4 regions of the Glutamicibacter sp. NPDC127525 genome follow, and region 1 is predicted to be linked to each of the others. Evidence: riboswitches for the same ligand, from Rfam matches in the RefSeq annotation. Region 1 holds a riboswitch; each other region holds the start of a gene.
What was found. Region 1 has a riboswitch for S-adenosylmethionine ahead of ACFVHU_RS06330 (OsmC family protein). Riboswitches for the same ligand answer to the same signal wherever they lie in the genome.

Region 1 (7,419 bases):
ACTTGCATTACTGGAGCCACGGCGCCGCCGGGGAATCGATCCTCAAGGCTCCAATGGTTCTCGGGCATGAAATCGTCGGCACCATCATCCAGGCCGCCGCTGACGGCAGCGGGCCGGCAGCCGGAACCAAAGTCGCCGTGCACCCGGCAACACCAGGCGAGACCGGGGAACCCTACCCGGCCGACCGCCCGAATCTTTCCCCGGGGTGCACCTATCTGGGCTCGGCCGCCCGCTACCCGCACACCGAGGGCGCATTCGCCCGCGAAGTGAACCTGCCATCACGCATGCTGCGTGAGCTGCCTGCTGGCTTAGCACTGCGTGATGCGGCACTGGCAGAACCGGCTGCGGTTGCTTGGCATGCGGTGTCGCGCGCCGGTGAAGTCGCCGGCAAGAAGGCGCTGGTTATTGGTGCTGGGCCGATCGGAGCTCTCGCTGTAGCAGTGCTCAAGCGTGCCGGAGCCAAAGAAATCATCGCAGTGGACATGCACGAGAAGCCGTTGGAAATCGCCGGGAAACTCGGTGTCACTTCAACTTTGCGCGCCGATGACCAGGAAGCTCTTGCCCAGGTGGGCGCGGACGTGGTGATCGAGGCCAGCGGCAACTTCCGCGGGTTGGCCTCCGCCGTGCGCGGTGCCGTGCGCGGCGGTCGAGTGGTCATGGTCGGGTTGCTGCCCTCAGGAGAACAACCCACACTCATTTCGCTGGCTATTACCCGCGAGCTGGAACTGGTTGGTTCCTTCCGCTTCAACGACGAAATCGACCATGTGCTTGCTGCCCTGGCCGACGGTTCACTGCAGGTTTCCGAGGCGGTAACCCACGAGTTCCCGGTCGCCGATGCGCTTGAAGCCTTCGAAACGGCCAAAGATTCGGCTCGCTCCGGCAAAGTCCTGCTGAACTTCCTGGGGCAATAGTTGGCTTCAGCTAGAAGTGCACCGCGGCGGCCCCTGAAGTCGGGGGCCGCCGCGGTGCTTTTTAGTTCAGCGAACTCTAGTTGATCTCTGTGATGCTCACCGCGGTTGTCACCGGCACCGGATTGGCGAAGAGGTCCAGCACTGGGCAGTGGGCATCCACTGCGCGGCGCAGTTCTTCATAGCGTTCAGCTGATTCCGGTCCGGCAATCCGGATGTCCAGATCCACCGACGAGAAGCCGGGGCGGATGGTCTGGTCGATGCCGAAGAGTCCGCGGACATCGAGGTGGCCATTGGCCTGGATCTTCACGTCGTCCACCTGGATGCCGAGATTCTGCGCGTACAAGCGATAGACCACAACCTGGCAGGAGATGAGCGCTCCGAGCGCGTATTCCACGGGGCTTGCGGCCAGGTCGCTGCCGCCCAGGGCAGCTGGCTCGTCGACCTGGAAGGTGTGCTTGCCCGAGACAATGTTGCTGGCTACCGAATCGAAGCCTTCGCCCTCCACAGTGAAAGTCAATTGGGCACTTTGCGGGGCAGCCGAAATTCGTTCGCCCCAGCCCTTGCCTGCTTCCTGCAGGCGCTGTGCGCGGTCTTCGGATACGGTTGGGGCAGATGCTGCATTAGTCATGGGGAATTGATCCCCTTTCTGGCGCAAGGGGCGCCATCGCTTACGCATCTTGGCTGTCAAGATGCGTCGAATCTTCACCTGGGGCACCCCGCACAATGACGCAGGAGGGTTGCCGTCCACTCAGCCAGGGCTCAAAGAGTGGAACTCGTGATTCAGTGATTAATTTCTATCGGTTGCAGGGCCCGCGGGTAAAGGGCAGAAGTAACTTTTCGTCACCGGGCATCTTGCTTTCCGGCTCGCTAAGATGGAATCTAGCTCTCGGGCGCCCACTGCACGAACAATGAACGGCGAGTATGGAATTCCAGCTGACACTTTCTGCGGCCCAGACCTTGGTGACCGAATCCGAATACAACCTGGGCCAATTCCTGTGTGATTCCGGAAAAGTGCAGATCGCCAACCGGGTAATGCAACCGGGATCTACCCGCATCTCCGGTGTGGTGCTGCGCGAATCGGTGATGGCCCAATTGGAAATCACCGCGGGCAATATCAGCTTCACCAGCTTCTGCGGCAAGCATCCGGGGGTTCAGTCCTGTGAAGACGTCGCCGCCTTGCTCATTGAGGTCACCACCGAAGAAGACCAGGGCTTCTTCGTCTCCGACTCCGGGGTGGATCCCCACGCATGGAAACGCAATAGCAAGCCGCAGTGGGAACGTACCCTTGACCGTCTGCTTCCAGTCATTTCCGATGAGCCGCTGGCTGCCGAAGAACCGTTGGGATTGATCCTGAAAGTGGTCAGCGAACCGCGTTATGGCGGCGAGGACGCGCTGACCTTGCAGGCACGCCCGGCCCGCCAGGGCACCAAGAGCCCCTGGATCCAAACCGGGATCAGCTGGCGCAATGTTGCCTTTGATACGCGGTTCTCCAAGAAGCAGCGTCGTGCGGTCGTTGAACTGGACCGGTTGCGTGAACACGTTGAACAAGATACTTATCGCCATTCGTGGGATCCCAAGGAGTGGATCTCCTTGATGGATCTTCCAGGCCAGGACCTGCTGGATGCGTTCGAAGCCCTGCGTGAAGCTGGAGTGCAGATCGTCAACGGCGGTTCTACGGCCAAGGCCCCGGTGGAGTTCAGCGAGCAACCAGCCATGGCACACGTGGATGTGCGTCGCGGTGAACATGGCCTGAGCATGGAAGGGAAGCTGCGCGGGCCGAGCGAAGAGCACCTCTACCTCTTGCCCATAGGCACGCCGCCGACCTTGTTGGCTTACGCGTCCAGCCCCTTGCCGAAGGCCAGGGAAATCGGTTTGGCCCGGTTCGCTGAACCGGTCACGAAGGAACTGGCCACATTTATTGAATCCGGTGCGCAATCCATCCCGCAGGAAGGCGTTGAGCTTTTCGAGCGCCAGCACCTGGACCGATTGCGTCTGATGGCACCGTTGAAGAGCGAGGATGACAGCTACAGCATCCCTGTTCCAGCACGCCCCAGCCTCAAGCTGTCCCTGGAGAGCATCCGAACTCCGCTGACCGTGAGCTATTCCTGGGAGTACGCCTCCGCGGGCCCCCGCCAGTATGCCGTGGAAAAGGAAATTGCTGCTTCGGTGCAGGACAAGCTCGGCGCGCAGGCTTCCTTGGGGCAACTGACCTCTTCAGGAATCTTCCCGCCGAAGGAATTCAGCACCTCCGAATCCATCGATTTCTTGGTCTACGCATTGCCGCTATTGGCAGAGCATCCCGATGTGGTCGTTGAAGAGCAGAACAGGCTGCCGAAGTACCGGATCAGCCACGCGCCGGCCGCTGTCAGTGTCGAAGCCGGCGAAAGCACGGGGGACTGGTTCGACTTGTCTGTGGAAGTGCTCCTGGACGAGACCAAGGTCCCGTTCCCACTGCTGCTGGAGGCCTTGACCAAGCAAGATGAGTATCTCGTCCTCGATGACCTTACGGTGATCCCGATTGATGGTGCAGATTTCACGCAGCTGCGCCAGCTGATATCAGAGGCCGGGGAGCTGGGCACGGTGCAGGGCGATACGATCCGCATCCATAAGTTGAGCATCGACTGGTGGCAAGAACTGGTGGATCTGGGCATTATCGAAGCCCAGCACAACCAGTGGCTGCAGACCATGAATGCGCTGCAAAGCGGTGAAGAAATGCAGCCGGTCCAGCTAGCGGAAACGTTCAACGCTGAACTGCGCCCGTATCAGGGCCACGGCTTATCCTGGCTCAACTTCTTGCGTACCCATGATCTCGGTGGCGTCCTTGCCGACGATATGGGTCTGGGCAAGACCGTCCAGCTGCTGGCTTGCCTTGAACAAGCGCGCGTCGAGGATCCTGCCCAGAAATTCCTGGTGCTGGCTCCTACCTCGGTGGTGGGCAACTGGATCAATGAGGCGCAGCGATTTGCGCCGCAGATGAGCGTCACCGGCATCACTTCAACAGCTAGAAAGAGCGGCCAAAGCATGGCGTCGCAGATCGGTGACGCCCAATTGGTAGTTACCAGCTACACGATCTTCCGCCTGGCCTATGGGGATTTTGAAGCCGCCGGATTCAACGTCATGATCATGGACGAGGCCCAGCAACTGAAGAACCATGCCTCCAAAGGCTACAAGCAGGCCCGGCAGCTGCCAGTGCCGTGCAAATTCGTGGTCACTGGCACTCCCATGGAAAACAACCTGCTGGAACTGTGGGCGTTGGTCTCACTGGCTGCACCAGGCCTGCTGGGCGGTGCGAAGTCCTTTAAGGACAACTACCAGAAGCCCATTGCCGACGGAGACCAGGAGCGCCTGGAGCGCCTGAAGAGCCGACTGCGTCCGTTCGTGCTGCGCCGTACCAAGGAACAGGTCGTTCCAGAGCTGCCGGCGAAGACCGAACAGGTGCTGGAAGTCGAACTGGAGCCGGGGCACCGCAAAGCCTATGACCGCCGCTTCCAGCGTGTGCGGCAAGAAGTCCTGGGCCTGGTTGACGACGTTGATTCGAATCGCTTCCAGATTCTCCAGTCGCTGACCCTGCTGCGCCAGCTGGCCTTGGATCCGTCCCTGGTAGGCGAGGGCGATGCCCCGAGCGCGAAGCTGGAAATGCTGCGCGAACTCATGGGGGACGCGGTTTCTGAAGGGCATAAGATTCTGGTCTTCAGCCAATTCACCAGTTTCTTGGCCAAGGCACGCGACGTCGCTGAAGAGCTGGGCATTGAGCACGGATACCTTGATGGGTCCACCACTGGCCCAAAGCGCAAGGAACTGATTGACGGTTTCAGCGAGGGAGATTTCCCGGTCTTCTTCATCTCGCTGAAGTCCGGCGGCTTCGGCATTAATCTCACTTCCGCCGACTACTGCATCTTGCTGGACCCATGGTGGAACCCGCAGGCCGAAGCCCAGGCTATTGACCGGGCCCACCGCATTGGGCAAACTCGTCCGGTCTATGTGTATCGCTTGGTGGCAAAGGACACCATCGAATCCAAGGTGCTCGCGCTGCAGGCCAAGAAGACGCAGCTGTTCAATGATGTCCTGGGAGAGACTGCCCAAGCCGCGCAGAGTGCTGCGTTAAGCGCCGATGATTTCCTGGCGCTGATGGAGTGAGCCTAAAAAGCTGAAGCCTTGGAAACCAGAAGGTCTCCAAGGCTTCAGCTGATGATCGGGGACTAGAGAATCTGTTCAAAACTGTCGTTGAGGCGGTGCAGGAGATCTCCAAAATTCTTCAGTTCGGAGGCTTCCCATTCCTTGAGCTGGCGGCGCAGTTCCTCACGCAGCGTGTTACCGCTGGAGCGCCATTTTTCCTTGGCGTTTTCTGTTGCCGAGACCAGCTGGGCCCGGCCATCGGAAGGATCCTGGGTGCGGGTGACAAGTTCCAGAGACTCGAGGTGCTGCACGAGGCGGGAAATAGTCGCCTTGTCCAGACGCAGTTTTTCTGCGAGTGCTCCCTGTTGCTGGGCTTCATCGCGGATGACCACTGCAAGCAAGCGGTACCCCGGATCCTGCAGGTCCGGGTGGATGATCTTGGCGCGACGGATCAGCATCTGGCGGGCGCGCAATAAGATGGCGGTGAATTCTTCTTCGACCGTCTGCATCAGTTCTTCTTCTTGCATACAAACCATTCTAAAGATTAATGGTCGATAAGTCTGATATTGGAGACCGCAGCCGTTCGAAGCCGAAGTGTTGAACGTACTGCGAATCCCCAGCTGAGCGTAATTAATGGCTTGGAAAAGACTGGCCAGGCAACGCCTGATGCCTGCAAAGCCGTACAGTTCCACTTCTCCGGCGCAGCTTAAGAACGACTTGCCGATTGCATTCGTGATTAGAGAAGCAATAGATTTCCGCCGCCGCTCAGAAGCAGAGCAAGAAAGCCATGGCCTCCGTTGCCTCTGGCGTTGGACCCAACGTGGTGCGGCGAAGCTGTCCGCACTGTCCACGGGCCTCTTGGAGAGCATTTGGAGTTGGATATCGGGATTCATGAAAATAAAACTTGACGCTTCAACTAATGCTTGGTAGGTTTTAATCATGAATCAGCTATCCGATACCCCTCCCGTCTTGTTCCTTAGCCATGGCGCACCGCCACTGGCCGACGACCAGCGCTGGACCCAGGAGCTGGCTAGCTGGTCCGGCACTTTCGAGAAGCCGAAAGATATTCTGATGATCTCCGCGCACTGGGAAAATGCGCCGGTGACGCTGAGTGCTACCCAGCAGAAGAACGAATTGGTCTACGACTTCTGGGGCTTCGACCAGAAGTACTACGACGTTCGCTACGACGCGCCAATGGCGCCCGAGCTGGCCAATGAAGTCGAACGGCTGACCTCGGCCTATGGCCATCACGTGGAGCGCGACGAGACGCGTGGACTGGACCATGGCGCCTACGTGCCGCTGAAGGAAATGTTTCCGGATGCGGATGTACCGGTGGTGCAGATGTCCATGCCAACACTGGATCCTGCAGGACTCTTTGATCTGGGCAAGAGCTTGGCGCCCTTGCGCGAGCGGGGAACCTTGATCGTTGGCTCCGGATTCACCACCCACAACTTGCGCTGGTTCAACCCAGCCGGCGGGCCGGATTCGGCGCCGCCATCGGCCTCCAGCGAGTTCGACCATTGGGCCGAGGAGGCAATGGCCCGCGGGGATGTGGACTCCATCCTCGACTTCCTGCACAAGGCCCCGGCGGCCCGCGAAGCGCACCCGCGCTCGGAGCATTGGGCTCCGCTGTACGTTGCGCTGGGTGCGGCATACGCCTCGGGTGGAATTGATGCCAAGACGGCAATTGACGGTTTCTGGTACGGCCTGTCCAAGCGCTCCTGGACCTTGAGCTAGGCGATATCCCTATCTTTCCCGCAGCAAACGCGGCACCGATTGGTGCCGCGCTTGCGCAGGTAATAGTGGACTTTTCTGGTCGATCCTCTAGCTGGCGGCTACCGATGCATCATCAATGCGGAACAAGGTAGCCTGCGAGCTGTCTTCCACGCCCTTGAAACGCAAAGTAACGGTCTTACCGCGGAAGTTGTTCAGGTCAACGGCCTGCAGTTCGTAGGACGAGCCGGCATCCAAGTTCGACCAGGTGCCCATGTTGTAGGTTCCGTAGCCGTCCAGAACCTGTACGGTCAGCTTGTCGTACTGGCTATAGGCAGTAGTTTCATTGGTCAGCACATGCAGGTAGAACTCCAGCTGCGCATTGGTGGCATCTGCCGGGATGGCGACCTTCTGGTCCAGGGTGTAGGTGTTGGAATTGCCCCAACCATTGAGCCCAGCTAATCCGCTGCCGGAGCGGGCTGCCGAGCCGGACTCGAAGGTGTCGGCGCGGTTGGCGGTCCAGTAATCCGCCCCGTTCTCGAAACCTGCATTTTTCAGCAGGTTGCCGCTTGGCTCCGGATCCGGAGTTGGCTCCGGGGTTGGTGTTGGGTTGCTGCCGTCCAGGGCATTCATGATCTTGGCGGCATCCACCAGTCCGGCGCCGCAACCGATGCTGCAA
Region 2 (7,419 bases), on a different contig from region 1:
GTCGCCCGGAGCGACCGGCTTCGTTGCGGCCTGATCCGGATCAATGGCGCAGGCACGATCCGCGCCGAATAACTTGTCCGTCAAGGTCCGGGTCGGGACGCTGGTGAACGCGGGGTCGCCGACGTACTTGCCGCGATCAGCGTAGGCGAGCGCAGTTGCCTCGAAATAATGATGCAAGGCATCGGGTTCTTCCATGGCTGGCAAATCGAATTCGCCCAGAATGTTCAGAGATTCGCCGATGGTCGTTCCGCCACTGGAAGAAGGAGCCATGCCGAAGACGTCGTAGCCCCGGTAGTCCACCTTTGTCGGTGCCTGCTCCACCACTTCGTAGCCGGCCAGGTCGGCGGTGCCCAGCTGCCCTGCGGGAACCGGGAGGGTGGTGTCTTCGCTCTTTGGCGGCGCCTGTACCGTTTGGGCGATGTCGGCAGCCAGTTCGCCCTCATAGAATCCATCAATGCCTTGCTTTGCCAGCATCCGGTAGGTGTGTGCGAGATCCGGATTCTTGAAAATGCTCCCGACTTCCGGAGCATCTCCGCCGGGCAGGAACAATTCGCTCGTGGAGGTGAACGCGGCGAACCGTTCCTTGTTGTCCAGGGTCTGCTCGCGGAACGTCTCGTCGATGACAAAGCCGCGTGAAGCGATCTGGGTTGCCGGCCGCAGAACCTGTTTCAGGTTCTGCGAACCCCAATTATCCAGTGCGCGCTGCCAGGTGGCCACTGTCCCGGGCACGCCTACGGCCACACCACTGGTGACCAGTTCCGGGGTGAAGTTATACGGCTCGCCGGTTTCAGGATCGATGAATGCATCATGCGCAATGCCTGCCGGTGCGGTTTCGCGGCCGTCGATGGTGCTGACCTTGCCCGACTTCGCATCGTAGTGCATGAAGTATCCGCCGCCGCCAATGCCTGCGCTATAGGGTTCGGTGACGCCCAGTGCCGCCGCGGTTGCCACAGCCGCATCGACAGCGTTGCCTCCCTTGCGCAGGATTTCGATGCCGGCAGCGGTGGCTTCCGGATCGACCGACGAGACTGCGCCTCCAGTGCCGATGGCGGTCGGGTCCTTCTGGGTGTGCCGTGGTTCGGCGCTCGCCGGAAGCGCTGAGAAAGCTCCCAGGCCCAAGGCGATGGCTGCCGCGCAGGCAACTGATCTTAAACGTACTCGTGGCATGCTTTGATCTCCTCTGCAGGTGGGGATGAAGTATGCGCAAATTTACGGGAGCGGGAACTCGCCGCGCGGTTGTGACACGCAGCACCATGGGTTTGCGCGGCAATTTCGGCATTGCCGCGCGAATATTCCGGGTTGTGACGCGTTAAAGCGGCGGGCAGGCACCGCGGCCTCGATCGCCGCCAATGCCTGCCCGCTGGAACCCTAGTGCACCTGGGCTACTTGTCCAGGTTGTCCTTGATGACTTTGCCCAAGGAAGCCGGGGCGCGGCCGATCAGCTGAGCCAGCTCCCCGGAGTCCACTTCCAGCGCTCCTTCTCGAATGCGCATGTCGGTATCGACGAGGATGTGCGCGAACGGTCCGGGGACGCCGGCATCAGCGTAGATCTTTTCCAGTTGCCCTGGATCCATTTCCTGGTAGGCGATGTCCTGGCCGGCGGCAGCGCCAACCGCGCCAGCAAGCTGGGCGAGGGTGAATGGCTTATCGCTGCCCAGCTCGTAGATCCTGCCGTTCTGGTCCTCCTCGGAAAGCAGCACGGCCGCAGCGGCATCCGCATAGTCTGCACGGGCGGCAGCGCTGATCTTGCCATCGCCGGCGGCACCGAGCACCGTGCCGCTGTTGAGGTAGCCCATCAGCTGGTCGGTGTAGTTCTCGATGTACCATCCATTGCGCAACAGCACGTAGTCGATGCCGGATCCGGCCAGCAGCCGTTCGGTGGCGATGTGCTCGTCGGCGAGCTTCATGCCGCCGGACAGGGCGTTGGCAATTGAGGTGTAGGCGATCAGCGAGACATCCACGTGCTTGGCCGCGTTGATGACGTTCTCATGCTGGGCAACGCGCTGGCCCACCTCGCTGGCCGAAATCAGCAGCAGCTTGTCTATGCCTTCGAGTGCGGACACGAGAGTTGGCTGGGCGTTGTAATCGGCAACGCGGGTTTCCAGGCCTTTGCCTGCCAGTGGTTCCAGCTTCTGCTCGGAGCGGCCAATGGCGACCAGATCAGCGGCATTCGCCCCGCGCGCAAGCAGCGCGTCGATGACTAGATTTCCAAGCTGTCCGGTGGCACCGGTAATTGCGATCTTCATGGGGTCCTCTCGTTGGTCTGCATCTGCTACAACCGGCGAGGACGTGAGGTAATTCCCGGAACCATCGAATGGGAATGCCGATTAAGCAAGGATTCGCATGGATCTGTCCACAGTTGGCGTCACAAAGCGTTTTATGTCCGGCGCATTGCATTTTATGACGCGCAGCATGACGTGTATCGGCTGTTTCAGGACGCGTTCTGCGACTTCATGACCCCTGCTTACGTAACGCTTGTCTGCTGAATTCAGGGGTTGCAGACTTGAACTGTTCGGCCGGTACAGCCGGACACCCCATCCAGAGCGACCGAGAGACCTGGCTCGTTGAAGTCGCAGCAACCACCCGTAAACGGGAGCGGTGCTAAGGCCAGGACCGATGGAGATTGCTAAATTTCTCAACGGTCTGCCGGAAGAAACTCGCCGTGGGTAGTCCCGGAATCAAGGCAGAACGTACAGGGAATCTATGCGTAATCCTCGGGGCACCAACCGAGAGGACATCTGTAACCATGCGTACAGCACATTTTGGCCTGAAGGCCACTGCAATCCTTGCCGTTCTGGGCTTGTCACTCACTGCATGCGGAAACAACGCCAATACTACTGGCGCCGCTGAAGCAGCAGCCGATCCAGGGGAACCAGTAGAAGGCGGTACCTTCACTTTTGCTGAAGTTACCCCCATCAACAATTGGCAGACTCAGGCAGCGCGTTTCTATGAGAAGGCCAACGTACTGAATTCCGTCCTTGATCGCCTGACCTACTACGACGTGGAAGCTGGCAAGCTGGTTGGCTGGATCGCCAGCGGATTCGAAGCCAACGATGCCAAGACCGAGTTCACGTTCACCATTCGCGACGGAGTCACCTTCTCAGACGGATCCAAACTGGATGCCAAAGCCGTGAAACTGAACCTGGACGCGCTGGGTCAGGGCATCAAGGAAGCTCAGATTGCACCGAACGTTGACTTTGCCGCCTACAAGTCGGCAGAGGTCGTTGGGGACAACAAGGTCAAGGTCACGCTCAAGCGTCCGGATGCCAATTTCCTTCGGGCGACTTCTTCAGTAACTGCTGGATTGGTGTCCCCGAAAACCCTTGAACTGGATAACGCCGCGCAGTCCTCGATCTCCAAGATTGTTGGTTCCGGACCGTTTGTCTTTGAATCGGAAAAGCCTGATGAAGAAGTGGTTTTCACCAGCCGCGATGACTACGCTTGGGCACCAGAATCTGCCTCTAACCAGGGCGATGCATACCTGGATACCTTGGTTATCAAATACCTTCCTGAGGTAGCTAGCCGTGCCGGGGCAGTTCAGTCCGCGCAGGTAGATCTCGTCCGAGGCTTGCAACCGGTGGATGAACAAGTGCTGGGTACCAACGGTGGCAAGGTGTTAGCTGCTGAAGGCGTAGACCTGACCACCAACCACGCAGCAGTACGTGTTGGCTCGGGAAAGCTTGAAGACGTCAAAGTCCGCCAAGCGCTGCAGATTGCAATCGACCGCCAGGCCATTAAGGAAACCGTTCTCTCGGATAGCTACGTCATCTCCGGATCGATCCTGAACCATAAGGCTCCAGGTTTCGTAGACCTATCTTCCGAACTGGCGTACAACCCAGAAAAGGCCAAGCAATTATTGGATGAAGCCGGTTGGAAGCCGGGCGCGGATGGCATTCGCGAGAAGGACGGAAAGAAACTGGAAGTAACGGTCTCCACCTCCAATAACTCCGTGGTCATCAAGCCAGCGTTCGAACTGATTGAACAGCAATGGCGAGAGATTGGCGTCCAGCTGGTCAACCGCGCGGCGGACAATACTTTCCTGACCAACGCGCTTGTCGACGACAAAGTGGAGTTCTTCGGCACCCGCCAGTTCGCATACGGCGGACTGGGCCCGGTCTACGCAACTGCGAACAACAATCAGACACTTCGCGCCGATCCTGAACTGAACAAGCTTTTCGCCGAAGAGCAGTCAGCAACCACCGAAGAAGAGCACCTGAAGTTGGTGGAAGAAGAACAGCGTACCCTGGTGCTTGACCAAGCCTTGACCTTGATTCTTTGGGACGAAGTTCAGGTCTATGGGGCCAATAACTCCGCCAACGTTGAATTCACTTCCGGTACCGCACCAATCTTCCAAGGTGCTTGGAAGAACGACGGCTAGGAACCGAGCTCATGGGCATTTACATCGCAAAACGATTGGGACAGGCAATATTGGTCATTTGGCTGGCCTACACGGCGGTTTTCATCGCTGTGCAGGCCTTGCCGAATGACCCGGTCACGATCTTCCTGAGCACTGACTCAGCCGCGGATCCGGCCACCATTGCACAGATGAAGGCGTACTACGGATACGACCAGCCGGTCTTCGTGCAGTACTTCACGCAGCTGCTGGGATTGCTTCGCGGAGATCTCGGATATTCCTTGTCCAGCGGTTCGGAAGTAGCGAATCGAATCGGTGAAGTAGCTGGATCCACCCTGATTCTGGCTGGCAGCGCATTCGTTTTGTCGGTGGTATTCGCCCTGATCATCGCCTCAGCGGCGAGCCTGTCCAAGGGCGAAAAACTGCGCAAGACGCTGCTGAATCTGCCACCGCTAATGGTGTCCATTCCTGTTTTCTGGTTGGGCCTGGTGCTCCTGCAGCTGCTGGCAGTGCAGCTCGGAGTGATGTCACTGTTCCCGGACGGCTCATTCATGTCGCTGGCAGTGCCTATCTTCGTACTCGCCGTGCACCTGAGCGCTCCGATCGCCCAGGTGCTAATCAAAAGCGTGCAGGAAGTTAATAGGCAGCCATTCATCGACGTGCTGAGAGCCAAAGGCGCCAGCGAAGCGTGGATCTTCTACAGGCACACCTTGAAGAACGCGGCCCCTGCCGCACTAGCCATTGCGGGTATCACCATTGGCGCTCTGCTTGCTGGTTCGGTTATCACGGAGACGGTGTTTTCGCGTGCAGGATTAGGCCAGCTGATCTTGCAGTCAGTTACCGCGCAGGATATCCCATTGGTCCAAGGACTGGTGCTTCTGACAGCCATTGTCTTCACGGGGGTCAACTTGCTGGTAGATCTCATCCACCCTCAGATTGATCCGCGAATCGTCGCTTCGACAAGCAGGTCAACCCGCTCGCTGGTTGCATAAGGAAAGAAGGACTAATGACTCTCTTGACCAAGCACATTGGATCAGTGGCCAATGAAGATCAGCGCCAAGTTCCAACCAGCACTGTAACCAGTCAACGTAATCCAGCAGTACGCTGGTTAGCTGCCTGGTGGGTTCTCATTCCGCTGTTCTTATTTGCGGCGTGGGCTTTCTTCCCTTCGTTCTTTACTGGACAAGACCCAATTACGGGTGTGCCGGCTGACAAACTGCTAGCGCCAAATGCGGAGCACCTGTTCGGAACAGATCATCTGGGGCGTGACGTATACAGCCGAGTTGTCTACGGAACTCACCAGACACTGCTGACCGCCGGTCTGGCTTGCTTGGTTGGAAGCGTAGTGGGTTCGGTCCTCGGACTGCTGGCGGCGACCGCCGGACGGTTCGCAGACACCGTTGCAATGCGCTTTGTCGATGTTGTCCTGGCAGTTCCTGCCTTCCTGATCGCGCTGATTCTGGTTACCGCAACTGAACCGGGACCGCTGTCCTTGGGCCTAGGTGTGGGTATCGCTTCGATCGCGGCATTCGCTCGCCTCGTGCGCACTGAAGTGCTCAGGGTCCGATCACGCGATTTCGTGCAGGCGGCCTTGATGAGCGGCGGCAAATACTTCACTGTGCTACGTCGCCACATCATCCCGCACATCATCGGTCCGGTTCTCTCCTTGCTGGCTGTAGATCTGGGTGCTGCGATTCTTGCAATTTCCGGTTTGGGGTTCCTGGGCTTCGGCTCGCCACCGCCGACCCCTGAATGGGGACTGCTGATTTCCGAAGGACGCCAGTATCTTTCGGTGGCATGGTGGCTGACCACTTTGCCGGGATTGGTTATCGTGGCGGCGGTAATGCTGACAGCAGTACTGGGACGTGCCATCAACAAGGCATTCCGCTTCTAGCCCTACTCTTTGATGAACGGACAAGACCATGAACGCAACGAACGACGCTTCTTCAGCAGCGATCCGCATTGAAGATCTAACGGTCCAGTACGACCAGGGCACAGTAGCTGCTGACAATATCAATTTGGAAGTCCCCGCGGGGCAGATCATTGCCATTGTTGGTGAATCCGGCTCGGGCAAATCCACCCTGGCCAAGACACTCATCGGTTTATTGCCGCAAAGCGCGAAGGTCAAGGGAAGCGTGCGTTTCGGCGGTACAGAAGTCACTAATCTTTCCATGGCCGATTGGCGTGCGATTCGTGGCGCAGGCATTGGATTAGTTCCACAGGATCCTGGTGCTTCTCTGGATCCGGTGAAGACCATTGGCTCTCAGATCATTGAAGTCTTCCGTTTGCATCCGTCACGTTCAGTTCCCAAGGCGCAATGGCGTTCCAAGGCAATTGAGCTGATGGAGAGCGTTGATATCGACCGTGCGGAAAGCCGACTGGACCAATACCCGCACGAACTCTCTGGTGGCCTGAAGCAGCGCGTGCTGATTGCGATTGCCTTTGCCTTGAACCCTCAGCTGCTCATCGCTGATGAACCAACCAGCGCCTTGGACGTCACCGTGCAACGCACGGTATTGGAAGTTTTCGTGTCACTGGCACGCCAGAGGGGAACCACAGTCCTCTTTGTCACCCATGATCTTGCTGTTGCGACTGACATTGCGGACCGCGTACTGGTGATGAATTCTGGCCGGATCCTGGAGGACCGCAGCGTTCCAGCGTTGGTAGCGCAAAGCACCGAACCATATACCAAGGCACTGCTCGATCAGGCCTATGCGCATCAGGATCGACAGCAACCTTCAGACTCGGAGGATATGGCAATCACTGTGGATGGCCTCAGCAAGGTCTTCGGCAAAGGCCGCGACGAACACCAAGTTCTTTCCAACGTCAGTTTTGAAGTGCAGCGAGGCACCACGTTCTCGCTGGTCGGCGAATCGGGTTCAGGAAAATCCACTACAGCCAAAATCATCATGGGAATGCACCCAGCCACCGAAGGTTCGGTGTTGGTCAACGGAAAAGAAGTTGCCGGCATCAGCGGCAAGCAGCGCTATGATCTGTGGCGGGAAGCGCAATTGGTCTACCAGAACCCTGACTCGGCACTTGACCCCCGCCAGGCAATCGGCTCG
Region 3 (7,419 bases), on a different contig from region 1:
GCTCCTCCTCCCGGAACTTCTTCGTGATAGTCCGGTGCATGTCACGGACGGCCTCTTCGACGCGGCGGAAGTCCGACGGTAGGCCATCGAGCTCGCGCAGCACGTTAGAGAACTGCTCGGTCAGCTCCGAATCGCTCGCTTGCGGCATTTCACCGCCCGAGTCCAGGTGCTCGTACTCGGCCTGAAGACGGGCGATCTCCTCAGCAAGCCGACGCTTGCGTTCCTCGCGGTTTGGATTCGCGGCAAGGGCAGCATCAGCGATAACGCGGCGCATGGTCTCGATGCGTGAAAGGGAAACGTTCAACTGTGTCCGCGTGGACCTGGTGACGTATTCAAGAGCCTGCTTGGCATCGCCGGTCAGTTGGTACGTCTCCTCGCCCTGGCCCGGATCACGGTACAGCCATCGTTCGCGAACCCACTGCATGGCCAGCGCCTTCCCGCTGGTGGTCCTAGCCATGTCGGACCCGCTGGCGCGAAGTTCGTCGAGCAGCGCGTCGACGACGGTGTGGAACTGCTCGACCGGGACGGCCTGCGCGTCCTCAGGAAAGGCGTTAGCGAACAACGGCAGCGCAATGCTTGCGGACTTGCGGTCAAGAAGCTTCAGTGTCGGTGTGTTGAGTGCCGCTTCGATCCGGGCAACGTCACCTTCGATCCTACTGACCATGTTTCCCCCACAGTTGTCGTGATCTTTCAAGTTATTCTCACGCTTAGCATGGCAGATGCCACCGACAATAAGAGCGACTGTTATATGCCATTTCTACCAGGACACGTATGACATATCCACGGTTTTCGTCAAACAGATGTACTAGTGGCCACATCGGGCTATCTGGGTAGAAGGAAGTCTGTGAATACGGTGGAAGCGTTAGCGTCGCCAGCTGCGGAAACAGCGGATTATGCTAATCGGGCATGCTGGACTTGTCGTCCCAATCCGGCTGCGCCTCGGTGAAAAGTCCTGCGGCTTTGTCTCGTAGAAGATCCCGGTTGCCAACCATGGTTGTGGGATTGCTCATCGCCTCGCGCAAAGAGTCCATCATTGGCGCCTGGGAAGGCAACATCTTGACCAAGCAGGAACTCGGGCCGCGGCTCAGCCCGGGCTTATAGACGCCGAATTCACCGAGCAATGCTTTCTCGGGACATGCTGTGAAGATCGAATGATCCACCGCGACCTTGATGTACTTGCGGGCGGTGACAGGTTCAGTTATGTAACCGCCACGCAGTTCTGCTGCTAAGTGAGAAGTTGTCATCGTCCTGATCCTTGCGGACTGCATGAATTTGCCGGACTGAGCTGTTCACCAGGCGAGGGCCGGAAGGCGTGGATTTCTACGTTCACCGGCGCCGTTGATCTGGGCCATAAGATTATCCACCTGATTCAGGCGGTCGAGGGCCCTGGATAATAGCAGGTTCAGCCAGTTGGCCAGCACATCCAACGGCTTTTTGAAATGGGTGCGGCCGGCGGTGGTGTGACCGGCCGCGGCCTCGATCTGCTCGATCGTCGGGTTGGTGCCGGCGTCGGTGATGGCTTGAAAGGAAGCCCGATCGAGTTTGTGGGCGCCGGTGCGGCGCAGGGCGTGGGCCGCCTGGATCTGTGCGCGGGTTTGCTGCTGGGCCAGATGCTCGGTGAGCAGCGCGAAGAATGCGGCGTGGCCGGCGGGTAGATCCCCGGCGCTCAGCACCTCGGTGGCCGAGGCGAAAAGTTGGGCCGCCTCGGCTAGATCCTTGAGTGCTTTCGCTGTTGCTGTGCTCATGGAAACGAGCATGCCCCGCAGCAATTGATCTACGGGGCATGCCGGGACGAAGTGTGGAAAACCGGTGGCTAGCGGTCGGCTTCCACCGGCAACCATAGTTCGCAGGTGGCGGTGCTGAAATCCGCGGCCCGGTCGAGCACGGCGACAATGGACGGTCCCTCGCGTAAGCGCCACGGATTGGACGGGAACCACGCGGTGGCGGTGGAGGCCCAGAGCTCCTGCAATGCCGCCGGGTAGGGGCCCGAAACCCTGAACACCGCCCAGTGGCCTGCGGAAACCTGGATGGAATCCAGATCATGCGGCACGGGCGAACCACCGGGAACGGCAACACCGTGCAGGTAGGTCAGCTCGGTTCCTTCGCGGTAGTCAGGGTCGACCTGGTCGCTGACCTGCAGCAAGCCTGCCGGTTCGGCGGCCGAGAGCGCCTTAAGCCGGGCGTGCTCGGCTATCGGGATGGAGGCGATGTGGGCTTGGATGTGCGGGTTGGCACCGTTGTGAATCAGCGGTACCTGCGTGGCATATCCAATGAGCTGGAATTCTTCTCGATCAACTATTCGTGCATCCATGGGACGATTCCCTTCGACGGTCAGGCTGAACCTGATGATTGGTTGGCTTCGAAGGGGGCCACCATTCTCGCGGACATCGGCCACGGACGCGCCGTGGACCGCTCGGAAGGCCCGGCCGAATGCTTCGGCCGAACCGTAGCCGTAGCGGATCGCGATGCTCAGCAGGTCCTCGCCTGTGAGCAGATCCGCGGCGGCCTGGGTCATGCGGCGCCGGCGGATGTACTCGGAGACCGGCATGCCGGACAGCGAGGAGAACATCCGCCGCACATGGTATTCGGTCGTGCCTTCGGCGCGCAGCATATCCGCGAGGTTGATCTCGGCGCGCAGGTGCGCCTCGATATGCGCGATGAGCCGATTGAGAATTCCGATCATGTCTCCACCCTTCCCCAACTACTATTCTTCAGGGTAGGGGCACGCCGCCCGATAATCGCGGTTCGATGCGATCAGGCGTTTTCCAGGGCCCTTTCGCGTACCGGGCTCACAACACGCTGGGTCGCCCGGGCGGCGGCCAGGCCGCGTTCCAGATCGGCAATCAGGTCGTCGGCTTCCTCGATGCCCACCGAGAGGCGGACCAGGTTGGCCGGGATTTCCAGCTCGGTGCCGATCAGCGAAGCGTGGGTCATTTCGCGCGGATAGCAGACCAGGGATTCCACCCCGCCCAGGGACACCGAGAGCTGGAAGTACTCCATGGATTGGGCGAAGGCGCGGGCGGCGGCTTCATCGGAGAGCTGCAATGAGAGGATCCCGCCAAAGCCGCGGCCGGCCGCGGACTGGGACTTGGCCAGCTCGTGGCCCGGATGGCGTTCCAGCCCCGGGTAGTAGACGCGAGTGACCTCGGGCTGGTCATCGAGCCAGCGGGCCAGGGTGGAGGCGGTAGCCCCGTGGCGTTCCATGCGCAGGCCCAAGGTCTTCAAGCCGCGGGCGGCCAGGTAGGAATCCTGCGGTCCGGAGACCGCGCCCCCGGCAAACTGCTGGTAGCCCACGGCTTCGGCCAGGCTCTGCCCGCGGTGCAGGTGATCGGCCACGATGACGGCCCCGCCGAGCACATCGGAGTGCCCGCCGATGTACTTGGTGGTGGAATGGACCACCGCGTGGGCGCCGAAATCCAGCGGGCGCTGCAGATACGGGGTAGCGAAGGTATTGTCCACCACCAGCAGGGCGCCGTGCTCGCGGGCGATGGCAGCCCAGCCGGCCAGATCGGCGATGCCCAGCAGCGGGTTGGAGGGGGTCTCCACCCAGAGCAGCGCGGTGTTCGGGCACACCGCGGCGCGCACCGCATCCAGGTTGGTGATGTCCACCGCGGAAGAGGTGATCCCCCATTTGCTGTGCAGCTTGGAGATCAGCCGGTTGGTGCCGCCGTAGCCGTCGGCACCCAGCACGATGTGATCGCCTGGCGCCAGTACTGCGCGCAGCAGCGCGTCTTCGGCCGCGATCCCCGAGGCGAAGGAGAAGCCGGCGGTGCCGCCTTCCAGCGCGGTGAGCTGGGATTCGAACCCGTTGCGGGTCGGGTTGGAGCCGCGCGAGTATTCGTGCCCGGCGCGCAGCACGTTGATGCCGTCCTGGATGAAGGTGCTGGTCTGGTAGATCGGCGGGATCACCGCACCGGTGTGCGGGTCCTTGTGCTGGCCGGCGTGCACGGCGAGGGTGTTGAAGCCGCTCATGCGAAACTCACTTCCTTGGTGTCGGCGGTGGCCTGGGCTGCGGCCAATGCAAGGTCCAGCGATTGGGTGATATCTGCGAGCAGATCGGCGGGGTCTTCCAGACCGACCGACAGACGCAGGGTGGAGGTGTTCAGGCCCGCGGCCACCAGCTGCTGCTCGGAGAGCCGGCAGTGCGTCATGGTGGCCGGGTGGGAGACCATGGTGCGGGTGTCCCCCACATTCGCGGCCAGGGAAATCAGCTTGAGCCCGTCGATCACCGGGGAAACCAGCGATGGGTGGGCCAGCTCGATGGCCAGCACGCAGCCGGTGCCCTTGGGCGTGAGCGTCCGGGCCAGCTCGTGGCTCGGGTGGCCGGGCAGGGACGGGTGGTGGATGGCCGCGATGCCCGGGTGCTCTAAGAGCTTTTCGATCAGGGTGGTGACGCTGCGCTGCACGTGGGCGGCACGCACCGGCAGGGTCTCGATTCCGGCCAGGATTCCCTGGGCGCTGGCCGGGGCCAGGGTCGGGCCCAGATCGTGCAGGAATTTGGAACGCACCAGCATCGCGTAGGCGGCCGGTCCGTGGCGCTCAAGCAGCGAGGTGTTGTTCAGCCGCACCCGCGGGGCGGCGATCTGCGGCCAGCGGGCGGCATCGGAGAAGTCGAATTTCCCCGAGTCCACGACGACCCCGCCGAGCACCGAGCCGTGCCCGGCCAGGCCCTTGGTGGCCGAGTGCACCACGATGTCGGCACCCAAATCCAGAGGCCGAATATTCAGCGGGGTGGCCAGGGTATTGTCGACCACCACCGGGATGTTGTGCTCGTGGGCGATGGCCGCGATGGCGGGCAGGTCGGCCACGGTGCACAGCGGGTTGGAGACGGACTCCAGGAAGAACGCCCGGGTGTCCGACTCAATGGCAGCGGCCCAGGCGGACGGATCGGCCTGGTCGACAAAGCTGATGCGGATGCCGAAGTCCGCGAAGGTGTCGGTGAACAGGTCCACGGTGCCGCCGTAGAGCGAGGAAGAGGCCACAATGTGCTTGGGTCCCTGGGTCAGGGCCAGCAGGGACAGGGCCACGGCGGCTTGCCCGGTGGCGGTGGCCACCGCGTGGGCCCCGCCTTCCAAGGCGGCTACGCGCTGCTCGAGAATCGAAACGGTCGGGTTGCCGGTGCGCGAATAGGTGAAGCCGGCCTGGCGCAGGGCGAACTTCTCGATCGCTTCGGCATGCGATTGGAATTGGTAGGCCGCGGAATTGTGCAGTGGTGGCAGCATCGGGCGGAAGTCTCCGCTCGGGCGGTACCCTGCGTGGACCGCGTCGGTTTCCTGGCTCATGGCTCCTCCTCGATTCTCTGCGAGGGAGTGCACCGATTGGCATCGTGCGGCGGCACGAAGCACAGTACGCAAAAACGCGTTCGGAACTGCTCCATCGTTCCTGGCGGTAGCACCTTTCGGTTTCCCGATGGTTGCTGCGACGTCTTCGAGCCAGATCTCTCAGCCGCTCTTGATGGTTTGTTGTTCTTCCATGGTTGGCTATCCGCCGCAAACGGTGCAAGCGGTATCCGGCGCCCGGCTTCATACAAGGCCGCCACGCTTCATATGTCGTCGCCTTGTCATGATGACGCGGGGGCCTGAACCTTTTTATGACGCGCAGAATTGAGAAAAACCGCATGGTTTCGCGGTTTTTCCTGGAGTTTGTGACGATGTGCCGGTACTCGATGACCGGGCGTTACGCTGCTGGTGGCTCAGCCGAGCACTTCTACCCCGAAGCTGGCGACCACCGTGCGGACTTCTTGCAGGTAGCGCTGGGCCTGGTCGGTGAGCGGGATGGCGGCGTGGTCAATCCAGCCAATCTCGATGCGCTCCTCGATGGCCAGCGGGATGGCCACGATGGAGGGATCGAGCTCGTCGCTGATGATGCCGGTGGAGATCGTGTACCCGCCCAAGCCGATCATCAGGTTGAAGATGGTGGCGCGGTCCGAGACCTGGATTTCACGTTGGCTGGAGCGCGTGGAGAGCACCTCCTCGGCGAAGTAGAAGGAATTATTCGCGCCCTGGTCGAAAGTCAGCCGCGGAAGGTCTTCCAGGTCTTCGAGCGTGACCTGGGTCCGCGTGGACAGCGGGTTGCTGCGCGAGATGAAAATGTGCGGATCGGCCAGGAACAGCGGGTGGAAGACCAGCCGGGATTCGCGCAGCAGCTTGTCGATGACCTTCCGGTTGAAGTCGTTGCGGTACAGGATCCCGATGTCGCTGCGCAGCGTGCGCACGTCCTCGATGATTTCTTCGGTGCGGGTCTCGCGCAGCGAAAACTGGTACTCCTCGGCCCCGCTGGCCTGCACCATCCTCACGAAAGCGTCTACCGAGAAGGAGTAGTGCTGGGTGGAGACGCCCAGCAGCCGCCGGGCCGAGGGGCGGCCGAGATAGCGATGCTCAAGAAGCTCCACTTGCTCGAGCACCTGCCGGGCGTAGCCGAGGAATTCTGCGCCTTCGGCGGTGAGCGTCACTCCCCTGGCCGAACGCATCAGCAAGGTGCGCCCCACCCGTGATTCAAGCTCCTTCATCGCTGAGGACATGCTGGGCTGTGCGACGTAGATGAGGTCGGCGGCGGCCGAGATTGACCCCTCCGAGGCGACCGCCACAAAATAGCGAAGCTGCTGCAGTGTCAGACCATTCGTTCCCTGAACCATAGCCAGAGTCTATATGAATCCATAGTTATATCGAGTTACCCGATATCAAGAATCTCCCTGCATGATTGACGCATCGACTTCCCCTCGGCCCACCACGGCCCCCAAAGAAACAGATTGGCCATCATGGCAGACGCGTTGACCTTCAGCATTAGCACCACTAAATTCGATGAGAATTACACCCCCTCAGCAAATTCGCGAACCACCACGAACTTCGCCAATTTGGCACGTGGAGAGCGCCGCGCAGAGAACCTGAACAACGCTTTAACAATGATCAACCGCCGCTTCAATTCCTTGTCTCACTGGGACAATCCCCAGGGAGACCGCTATGCGTTGGAATTGGAAATCATTTCTGCCAATGTGCATTTCACTGCCGATAATATAGACCAGAAGTTTCCCCTTTTAGAAGTCCTTGAAACCACGATCGTGGATAAACTCCTAGGCACTCGAACCCAGGGAATAGTCGGCAATAATTTTTCGTCGTACGTCCGCGACTATGACTTCAGTGTGGTGCTTCCTGCCTCATGTAATGACAGCGGAGCTCCGGTGCTTTCAGAAGATTTTGGTGATCTCCATGGACAGCTCTTCCAACATTTTTTGAACTCACAGGCATACCGTGAACGTTTTGCCCAGCTGCCGGTGATCTGCATCAGCGTCTCGACTTCCAAGACCTATTTCCGCTCCGGCAACAGCCATCCGGTGCTCGGCTTGGAGTACCAGCAAGATGAAAATTCATTGACCGATGCGTACTTCGGGAAAATGGGCTTGCGCGTGCGTTATTTCATGCC
Region 4 (7,419 bases), on a different contig from region 1:
GGCTGGACCCCATTGATCTCGTAGTCCCCGACGATGCGCGCCTTGTAGATCGCCGGGTTATGCGTGGCGATGGTGCGCGCATTGCGCCAGTGCCGGTCCAGGTTGCAGCCGCTTCTGGTGGAAGAGGCGCCCAGTGCGTCGAAGAGCTTGCTGGTCACGCCGATGGCCAGTGGCTGCACCACGGTTTGCGCGCGGTTGGCGGCCAGCTCGCATACTGCGTAGCGTTCCTCGTCGTTCAGTCCCGGATCGCCCAAGGCGGCTTCAACTTCAAGGACTGCGCCGATCACCACGGAGTCGGCAGCGAAGGACTCCGCGGAAACTTCGCCCACCAGCTGGAGGACCTGGGGTTCCTGGTATACCGGCACCCCGGTTCCAGTGGTGAAGATGCGGGTGCGCGCCTGCACCGCGTGACGCAGGTCGTTCAGTGCGGCGCGGGCGATGCCCGCCTGCACGGCCATGAGCACCAGCTGGAAGATCGCCGCTTCGGAGTCATTGGTCTGCTGCGGCATGAAGCAATCCACCGGGACCTGGTGGAATTCGGTGGTGCCGGTTCCGGTGAGGCCCTGGCCGAACCCATCCCAGTCGTCGAGGATCTTGACGCCGCTGCGCTGGGTGGAGACCACGGCGATCTGGCGGCCGGCGAGCTCCGGGTGGGCCACCGCAACGGTGGTCCAGTCGGCAAAAATGGTGCCGGTGCAGTAGTACTTTTCACCGTCGATCACCCAGCGTCCATCCAAGACGCTGGCCTTGGTGTTCAAGGTGCCCAGGGCGTTGCCACCGCGTTCGGTGTAGGCGTTGCCGATAATCTGCCCGGCAGCGATGCGAGCGACCCACTTCTTGCGCAGTTCTTCGTCGTCCAGCACCAAGACATTCTCAACGAATGCGATATGCGCGCGCCACAGCTGGCCTACGTGGGAGTCCGCCTCGGAAAGCTCGATGAGCAAGCGGAAGACATCCACCAGCCGTGCACCATAGCCCCCGTCGGCAACGGAAAGGCGCAACGCACCGAAGCGCTCGCGATTCAGCAGGCCTACCTGCTCGAAAGGAAGCACGCGGTTCAAGTCGCGGTCCTTGGCGGTTGCGGCGATCTGCGCAAAAACGGGACGGAAGATTTCGGCCAGCCGGTCGTATTGCTCATCCGCACTTGGTCCGGGGGTGATTTTCAGCAATTGCCTAGTCGGCAACTGTTCTTCAAACTTGTCCAGGTCCATTGCGGTGGCCTGCGAAGGGTCACTGAGCTGGTTGAAGTCCAGTCCGAGGGCATTGTGCGATTCACCAATAGGCATCAGGGTTCTCAATTCTTTCCATCGGTCCTGGCGGTAGCACCGTCCCGCTATTGGGGTGGTTGCTGCGGCGTCGTGGAGCCAGATCTCTCAGCCGCTCTGGATGGGTCGTAATTCATTTGTAACGGTAATAAACCGGTGATTCCAACCCGCGAAGTCACATTTCGTCCCAGTGCCGGCAGTGCCCATCTTCAAATTTCACAGCCTATTCCGTGTCCTGCCGAAGATGAGTTGCAAAGTTTTGCTTAATGTCGAGCAAACCGGCCTGCAATAAAATAAATAACGAAATTTCTGGGCAATGTGACGTAGTTGTCGAAGATTTTTTCATATTACGCGAGATTTGCGTTCAAATCGTTCGACTCGTTGTAATGGACACGTAACCATCCCGAGCGGCCTAGAGATCTGGCTCGTTGACGCCGCAGCAACCACCTTTGGAGTTTTGCTCTGCAGGCCGGTGCTACCGCCAGGACCGATGGAGATGAACATGACTCTTTCCTTTGCAGCGCCCGAGGCAGCTCCCGTTGTCTCAGCTTCAAGCGCCCTGGACGTGCAGTTCAGCAACGTGTCGCGGACCTTCACCACCAAGATGGAAAGCCGCACCGTCCTGGCCGATATCAACCTGCAAATTCCGGCAGGTCAAGTCGTGGCCATTCTTGGAGCCAGCGGTTGCGGAAAATCCACGCTGCTGCGTTCAGTATCGGGCTTGGACCACCCCACCACCGGCACCATCCGCACCGGCACCCGCGAGGTCACCGGCATCAACGAGTTATGCGCCGTTGCTTTCCAGGAGCCCCGGCTGCTGCCATGGCGCTCGGTTCGCCAGAACATTGCACTGGGCCTGGCACCGGAAACCGATAAGCGCTCCGGCAACGCGCTGATCGAGGAGTTGATCGAGCTGACCGGTCTGAGCCATGCAGCCAGCTTGCGCCCACGCGAGATCTCCGGAGGCATGGCGCAGCGGGTTTCGCTGGCTCGCGCGCTGGCTCGGCGCCCGGGTGTATTGCTTCTTGATGAACCCTTTGGCGCCCTCGATGCGCTGACACGCTTGAAGATGCAGGATCTGCTGCTCTCGATTCACGCATCGTTCCCCACCACCGTTCTCATGGTGACCCATGATGTGGACGAGGCGTTGACTCTGGCTGACCGCGTGATTGTTCTGGGGCGAGGCGCTGGGCATAGTGCAGCGGGCGTCATCGAAGATCTGTCCATCTCAGCTGGGCATCCACGCCGGCATACCGATGAAAAGTTCGTTGCAGATCGCCTGCACCTATTGCGCCTGCTCGGCGTCGACCCAACCAACCATTAGTCCCGGCCACGCCGTGGGTCCCGAACCATTCGTCCCCTTTGCCTTTTCACCTACACCGCTTGCACGCACAATTCTAGGATTCTCCATGCTTTTGAACCGTCTCACCCGCCGCACTGCATTGTCCGCCGCCGCCTTGATCGTTGGCGCAGTTGCCCTGACCGGCTGTGCTGGCGAAAACGCTACAGCCTCCTCGGATGGTCAGACCCTGTCCATCGACTTTGCCACTTACAACCCGCTGAGCCTGGTACTCAAGGAAAAGGGATGGTTGGAAGCAGCCGCCAAGGAGCAGGGCGTAAATGTCGAATGGATCCAGTCCGCAGGTTCCAACAAGGCCAATGAAGCTCTTCGCGCCGACGCAATCGATGTTGGTTCCACAGCCGGTTCCGCTGCGCTCCTGAACCGTTCGAACGGTGCACCCATCAAGACCATCGCACTGTATTCGCAGCCGGAATGGGCGGCCCTGGTAGTGGATAGGGACTCGAAAATCGAGTCCGTTGAAGATCTGGCGGGCAAGACCGTGGCCGCTACGAAGGGCACCGATCCATACTTCTTCCTGCTGCAGGCGCTGGAATCCGCGGGCTTGAGTGAAGCTGACATCAAGCTGCAGAACCTCCAGCATGCCGATGGACGTACCGCCCTGGCCAACGGCTCGGTTGATGCCTGGAGCGGTTTGGATCCGATCATGGCCGCTGCCGAAAAAGACGGCGCGCAACTGGTTTACCGGAACTTGGATTTCAACACCTACGGTGCGCTGAACGCTCGCGAAGACTTCATCGAGCAGAGCCCCGAACTCGCCCAGCTCGTTGTCGATGCCTACGAAAAGGCTCGTGGCTGGGCAGCTGACAATCCCGAGGAAACCGCAGAAATCCTGGCCGACGTAGCAGGGCTCGAACCAGGAGTTGCTGCCACCGTGATTGAGGAACGCTCCAATCTGGACGTTCCGGCAGTTCCCGACGCCAAATTCACTGGAGTCCTGAGCAAGATTGCTCCCACGCTGGTCGCTAGCGGCGATGTCTCGGAGCAGGAATCCGTTGATGAAGCTCTGGAGAGCCTCATCGATGACCAGTTTGCCGTCAAGACAGACGCAACAAAGATCTCCGGAGAGTAACCAGCCATGAGCCCCACTAACGTGGCTGGAACCCGCGGAAGCCAAACACCTGCCAAGCAGAAGGCCAGCATGGCCGCAACGATCCTGCGTGCCCCGAAATGGCTGCTTGCGCTGGTCTTGCCGCTGACCACCCTGGCTGTGTGGCAATTTGTCACCGTTACCGGAATCGTTGCTCCGTGGACACTGCCAACTCCGGGTTCAGTGGTTTCTGCTGCCATTGAGCTCTTCCAGGATGGCGAACTCGGAAAGCACATCGGCATCTCCACTCAGCGTGTTCTTCTCGGTTTCGCCTTCGGATCATTGCTGGGCTTGGCGCTGGGTGCGCTTGTCGGGCTGTCCAAATTGGCAGATGCATTTCTGGGACTGAGCATCAGCGCCCTGCGTGCAGTCCCTTCCTTGGCTTGGGTTCCGCTGCTGGTGCTCTGGATGAAAATGGGTGAAGATTCCAAGGTCACACTCGTGATCATTGGTGCCTTCTTCCCGGTCTTTACCACCGTCGCCTTGGCGTTGCGCCATGTCGATGCCCACCTGGTCGAAGCAGCCCGCGCCTTCGGGTTGAAGGGATTGAAGCTGCTGCGCACCGTCCAGCTGCCCGCAGTGGTCCCTTCGATCTTCTCCGGCCTGCGTTTGGCACTAGCCCAAGCTTGGCTCTTCCTGGTCGCAGCCGAACTCCTCGGCGCGTCAATGGGCCTTGGCTTCTTGCTCACCGACTCGCAGAACAACGGCCGATTGGACCGCCTAATCATGACCATCGTGCTGCTGGCCGTCTTTGGAAAGATCACCGATGCCCTGCTGTCGATAGCAGAACGCTGGGCTATCAAGCGCTGGACCTGAAACCGGACCAGCTAGTACCCGTTGACAAAGCTACCCCTCACCAAAGAAAGTTTGCGATGACCACCGAATTGGCAACAACCTCAACTCAAGTTTCAGAGGCAGCACGCCAGGAATTCTGGGACGAAGCGGCGAACCTCTTGGATTGGGACACCCCGTGGCACACCACCAGCCGCATCATTCCGGCCGATCCGGATGCCAAGCGCGGACCGGAAATTTCTTGGTACCTCGGCGGCAAGCTGAACGCCGCAGTGAACTGCGCCGACCGCCATGTAGCTGCGGGACGCGGCCAGAAGGTCGCACTGTATTTCGAAGGCGAGCCCGGAGACCGGGTAGCCGTCACCTACAAGAATCTGCAGGAGCGGGTCTCCCAGGCAGCCAACGCCTTGGAATCCCTGGGTGTGGTGAAGGGCGACCGCGTGGTCATTTACCTGCCGGTGCTCATTGAAACAATTGTCATCACCTTGGCTTGCGCCCGCATCGGCGCCATCCACTCGCTGGTCTTCGGCGGGTTCTCCGCCGAAGCGCTAAGGTTCCGTGTGGAGGACACCAAGGCAAAGGTCCTGGTCACCACCGACGGCCAGTTCCGCCGCGGCACTTCGGTTCCGGTCAAAGGCAATGCCGATGCGGCCGTTGCCGGCGAGAACGAAATCGAAAAGGTCCTGGTTATCCGCCGCACCGGCGACGAAATCCCGTGGACCGAAGGCCGCGACATCTGGTGGCATGAGGTGGTTGATACCCAGTCCACCGAGCACCACGCGCAGGCATTCGATGCGGAAACACCGCTGTTCATCATGTACACCTCGGGAACCACCGGCCAGCCGAAGGGCTTGGTGCACACCACCGGCGGGTACCTGACGCAGGCGGCTGCCAGCTACAACCTGCTGTTCGCCAACCCGGACGAATCCCAGCGCGCCAAGGACGTGCACTGGTGCACCGCCGACCTCGCCTGGGTCACCGCGCATACCTACGAGATCTACGGCCCGTTGGCCAATGGCGTCACCCAGGTAATCTACGAGGGCGTCCCCAACGCCCCGCACCCGGGCCGCCACTTCGAGGTCATTGAACGCTACAAGGTCACCAGCTACTACACCGCTCCCACCTTGGTCCGCTCGTTGATGGGCTGGTTCCCGGACGGCATCCCCGCTCAATACGATCTGTCCTCGGTGAAGATCGGCGGCACTGTGGGTGAAGCCGTCAATCCCGAGGCATGGAAATGGTTCCGCCAGCAGATCGGCCGGGACAGCGAAGCAGGACTGCCGATGGTTGACACCTGGTGGCAGTCCGAATCCGGCGCGACCGTGCTTTCCCCCCTGCCGACCGATGGACATTTCAAGCCAGGCTGCGCCGCACGCGCGCTGCCGGGCATCTCGGTGGACATTGTCGACGATGGCGGCCTGAGCGTGCCGGCCAACCAGCAGGGCAATATTGTCATTACGCGCACTGGCCCGTCGATGGCCCGTACCGTATGGGGCAACCCGACGCGCTACTACACCAGCTACTGGGAACAATACGTAGAGCAAGGCTGGTTCTTGGCTGGCGACGGTGCCCGCTTCGATGAGGACGGCGATATCTACATCCTGGGCCGCACCGATGACGTGATCAATATTTCCGGCCACCGGCTTTCCACCATTGAAATCGAATCGGCATTGGTCACCCACCCCGGCGTGGTGGAAGCCGGCGTTTGCCCCACCCCGGATTCCAAGACCGGACACGCTGCAACCGCCTTCGTGGTACCGCTGGACAAGACCCTGGTTGCCGAGTCGCCTGACGAGCAGCTCGTTGCACGGCAGGCCGAGTTCATTGCTGAACTCCGTGATACCGTCGCGGTGCAGATCGGCCCGATTGCCAAGCCGCGGGAAATCGTCTTGGTTCCAGATGTGCCCAAGACCCGTTCGGGCAAGATCATGCGCCGCCTGCTCACCCAGCTGTTCGAGGGCACCACGCTCGGCGACACAACGAGCCTGCAGAATGAGCCGTGCATTCCGGAGATCAACGCGATCTGCCGCGCGCGCGGCTAATCGCTGCTCCCAAGCCCCTTGGGGTTAAACAAATGAAGCTTCTTCCCCGGCTGGGGAAGAAGCTTCATTTGATTTGCCGGTTAGGAATCCCCGGCCGTTGGCTTCTGGCTCTGGCCATCGGCCGCGCTGCCCTTGCCGTCCTGCACCGGGTCAGCGGTGGCTTCGGTGGCGAAAAGCTTCACTTCGGAGGCCCTTCCCTCGGCCCTGACCAAAGGGATTTCGGTGGTCATCAAGCTGAACTGGCCACCCTCATGGCGGTCAACCGCCTGGCCCACGGACTGCTCCAGGACCTTTCGAGCCACCTTGCCGCGAAGCACCAGCGGATCCTTGCTCAGGTCCTTCCACAATGCCACGCAGAGCAGGAGCATCACAATCACGAATGGCAGCGCCGAAACAATAGTGATGTTCTTCAGCCCGGTCAATGCCTCCGCCGGATGATCGCCGCCAGCCAGCAGCATCACCGCGGCCACAGCGCCGGTGGCCACGCCCCAGAAGATCACGGCCTTCTTGGATGGCTCTTCAGCGCCGCGTTCGCTGAGCGCACCCATCACGATCGAGGCCGAGTCTGCGCCGGTCACGAAGAAGATCGCAATCAGCAGCACGGTGACGACCATCAGCACGGTAGCCATCCAGCCCGACAGCGGGAGGCTGCCAAGCATGTCGAAGAGGATCAAATCGAAGTTGATGTCTGGTGCGCCATCAACAATGCTGGCCAGCTTTTCCCCGGTTTCCCCGGCGCGTTCAGCGCGTTCCTGAATACCGATGGCGCCGCCGCCGAAGATTGCGAACCAAATCAGGGTGACACTGGATGGAACAAGCAGCACGCCGGTAACGAACTGGCGAATAGTGCGGCCACGGGAAATGCGGGCG

Region 2: it holds a riboswitch for S-adenosylmethionine, as region 1 does, so the genes downstream of both, ACFVHU_RS11825 (ABC transporter substrate-binding protein) here and ACFVHU_RS06330 (OsmC family protein) in region 1, are expected to answer to the same signal.
Region 3: it holds a riboswitch for S-adenosylmethionine, as region 1 does, so the genes downstream of both, ACFVHU_RS14950 (O-acetylhomoserine aminocarboxypropyltransferase/cysteine synthase family protein) here and ACFVHU_RS06330 (OsmC family protein) in region 1, are expected to answer to the same signal.
Region 4: it holds a riboswitch for S-adenosylmethionine, as region 1 does, so the genes downstream of both, ACFVHU_RS11850 (ABC transporter ATP-binding protein) here and ACFVHU_RS06330 (OsmC family protein) in region 1, are expected to answer to the same signal.

The regions. Positions count from the first base shown of each region.
Region 1 covers NZ_JBHXVN010000002.1:120,618-128,036, reverse strand. The annotation lists gene ACFVHU_RS06335 (L-idonate 5-dehydrogenase) at 1-911, shown strand, start outside; gene ACFVHU_RS06330 (OsmC family protein) at 988-1,539, opposite strand; SAM riboswitch class IV at 1,571-1,692, opposite strand; gene ACFVHU_RS06325 (DEAD/DEAH box helicase) at 1,833-5,048, shown strand; gene ACFVHU_RS06320 (MarR family winged helix-turn-helix transcriptional regulator) at 5,111-5,968, opposite strand; gene ACFVHU_RS06315 (dioxygenase) at 5,967-6,764, shown strand; gene ACFVHU_RS06310 (S8 family peptidase) at 6,852-7,419, opposite strand, start outside.
Region 2 covers NZ_JBHXVN010000004.1:312,047-319,465, reverse strand. The annotation lists gene ggt (gamma-glutamyltransferase) at 1-1,167, opposite strand, end outside; gene ACFVHU_RS11830 (NAD(P)H-binding protein) at 1,383-2,246, opposite strand; SAM riboswitch class I at 2,532-2,623, shown strand; gene ACFVHU_RS11825 (ABC transporter substrate-binding protein) at 2,747-4,378, shown strand; gene ACFVHU_RS11820 (ABC transporter permease) at 4,390-5,346, shown strand; gene ACFVHU_RS11815 (ABC transporter permease) at 5,361-6,248, shown strand; gene ACFVHU_RS11810 (ABC transporter ATP-binding protein) at 6,277-7,419, shown strand, end outside.
Region 3 covers NZ_JBHXVN010000006.1:169,629-177,047, reverse strand. The annotation lists gene ACFVHU_RS14975 (DUF3375 family protein) at 1-664, opposite strand, end outside; gene ACFVHU_RS14970 (hypothetical protein) at 897-1,244, opposite strand; gene ACFVHU_RS14965 (hypothetical protein) at 1,290-1,745, opposite strand; gene ACFVHU_RS14960 (GyrI-like domain-containing protein) at 1,814-2,683, opposite strand; gene ACFVHU_RS14955 (cystathionine gamma-synthase) at 2,755-3,972, opposite strand; gene ACFVHU_RS14950 (O-acetylhomoserine aminocarboxypropyltransferase/cysteine synthase family protein) at 3,969-5,282, opposite strand; SAM riboswitch class I at 5,371-5,461, opposite strand; gene ACFVHU_RS14945 (LysR family transcriptional regulator) at 5,693-6,634, opposite strand; gene ACFVHU_RS14940 (DUF1852 domain-containing protein) at 6,758-7,419, shown strand, end outside.
Region 4 covers NZ_JBHXVN010000004.1:321,712-329,130, forward strand. The annotation lists gene ACFVHU_RS11845 (acyl-CoA dehydrogenase) at 1-1,286, opposite strand, end outside; SAM riboswitch class I at 1,302-1,393, opposite strand; SAM riboswitch class I at 1,661-1,762, shown strand; gene ACFVHU_RS11850 (ABC transporter ATP-binding protein) at 1,768-2,589, shown strand; gene ACFVHU_RS11855 (aliphatic sulfonate ABC transporter substrate-binding protein) at 2,675-3,697, shown strand; gene ACFVHU_RS11860 (ABC transporter permease) at 3,767-4,531, shown strand; gene acs (acetate--CoA ligase) at 4,588-6,549, shown strand; gene ACFVHU_RS11870 (BCCT family transporter) at 6,630-7,419, opposite strand, start outside.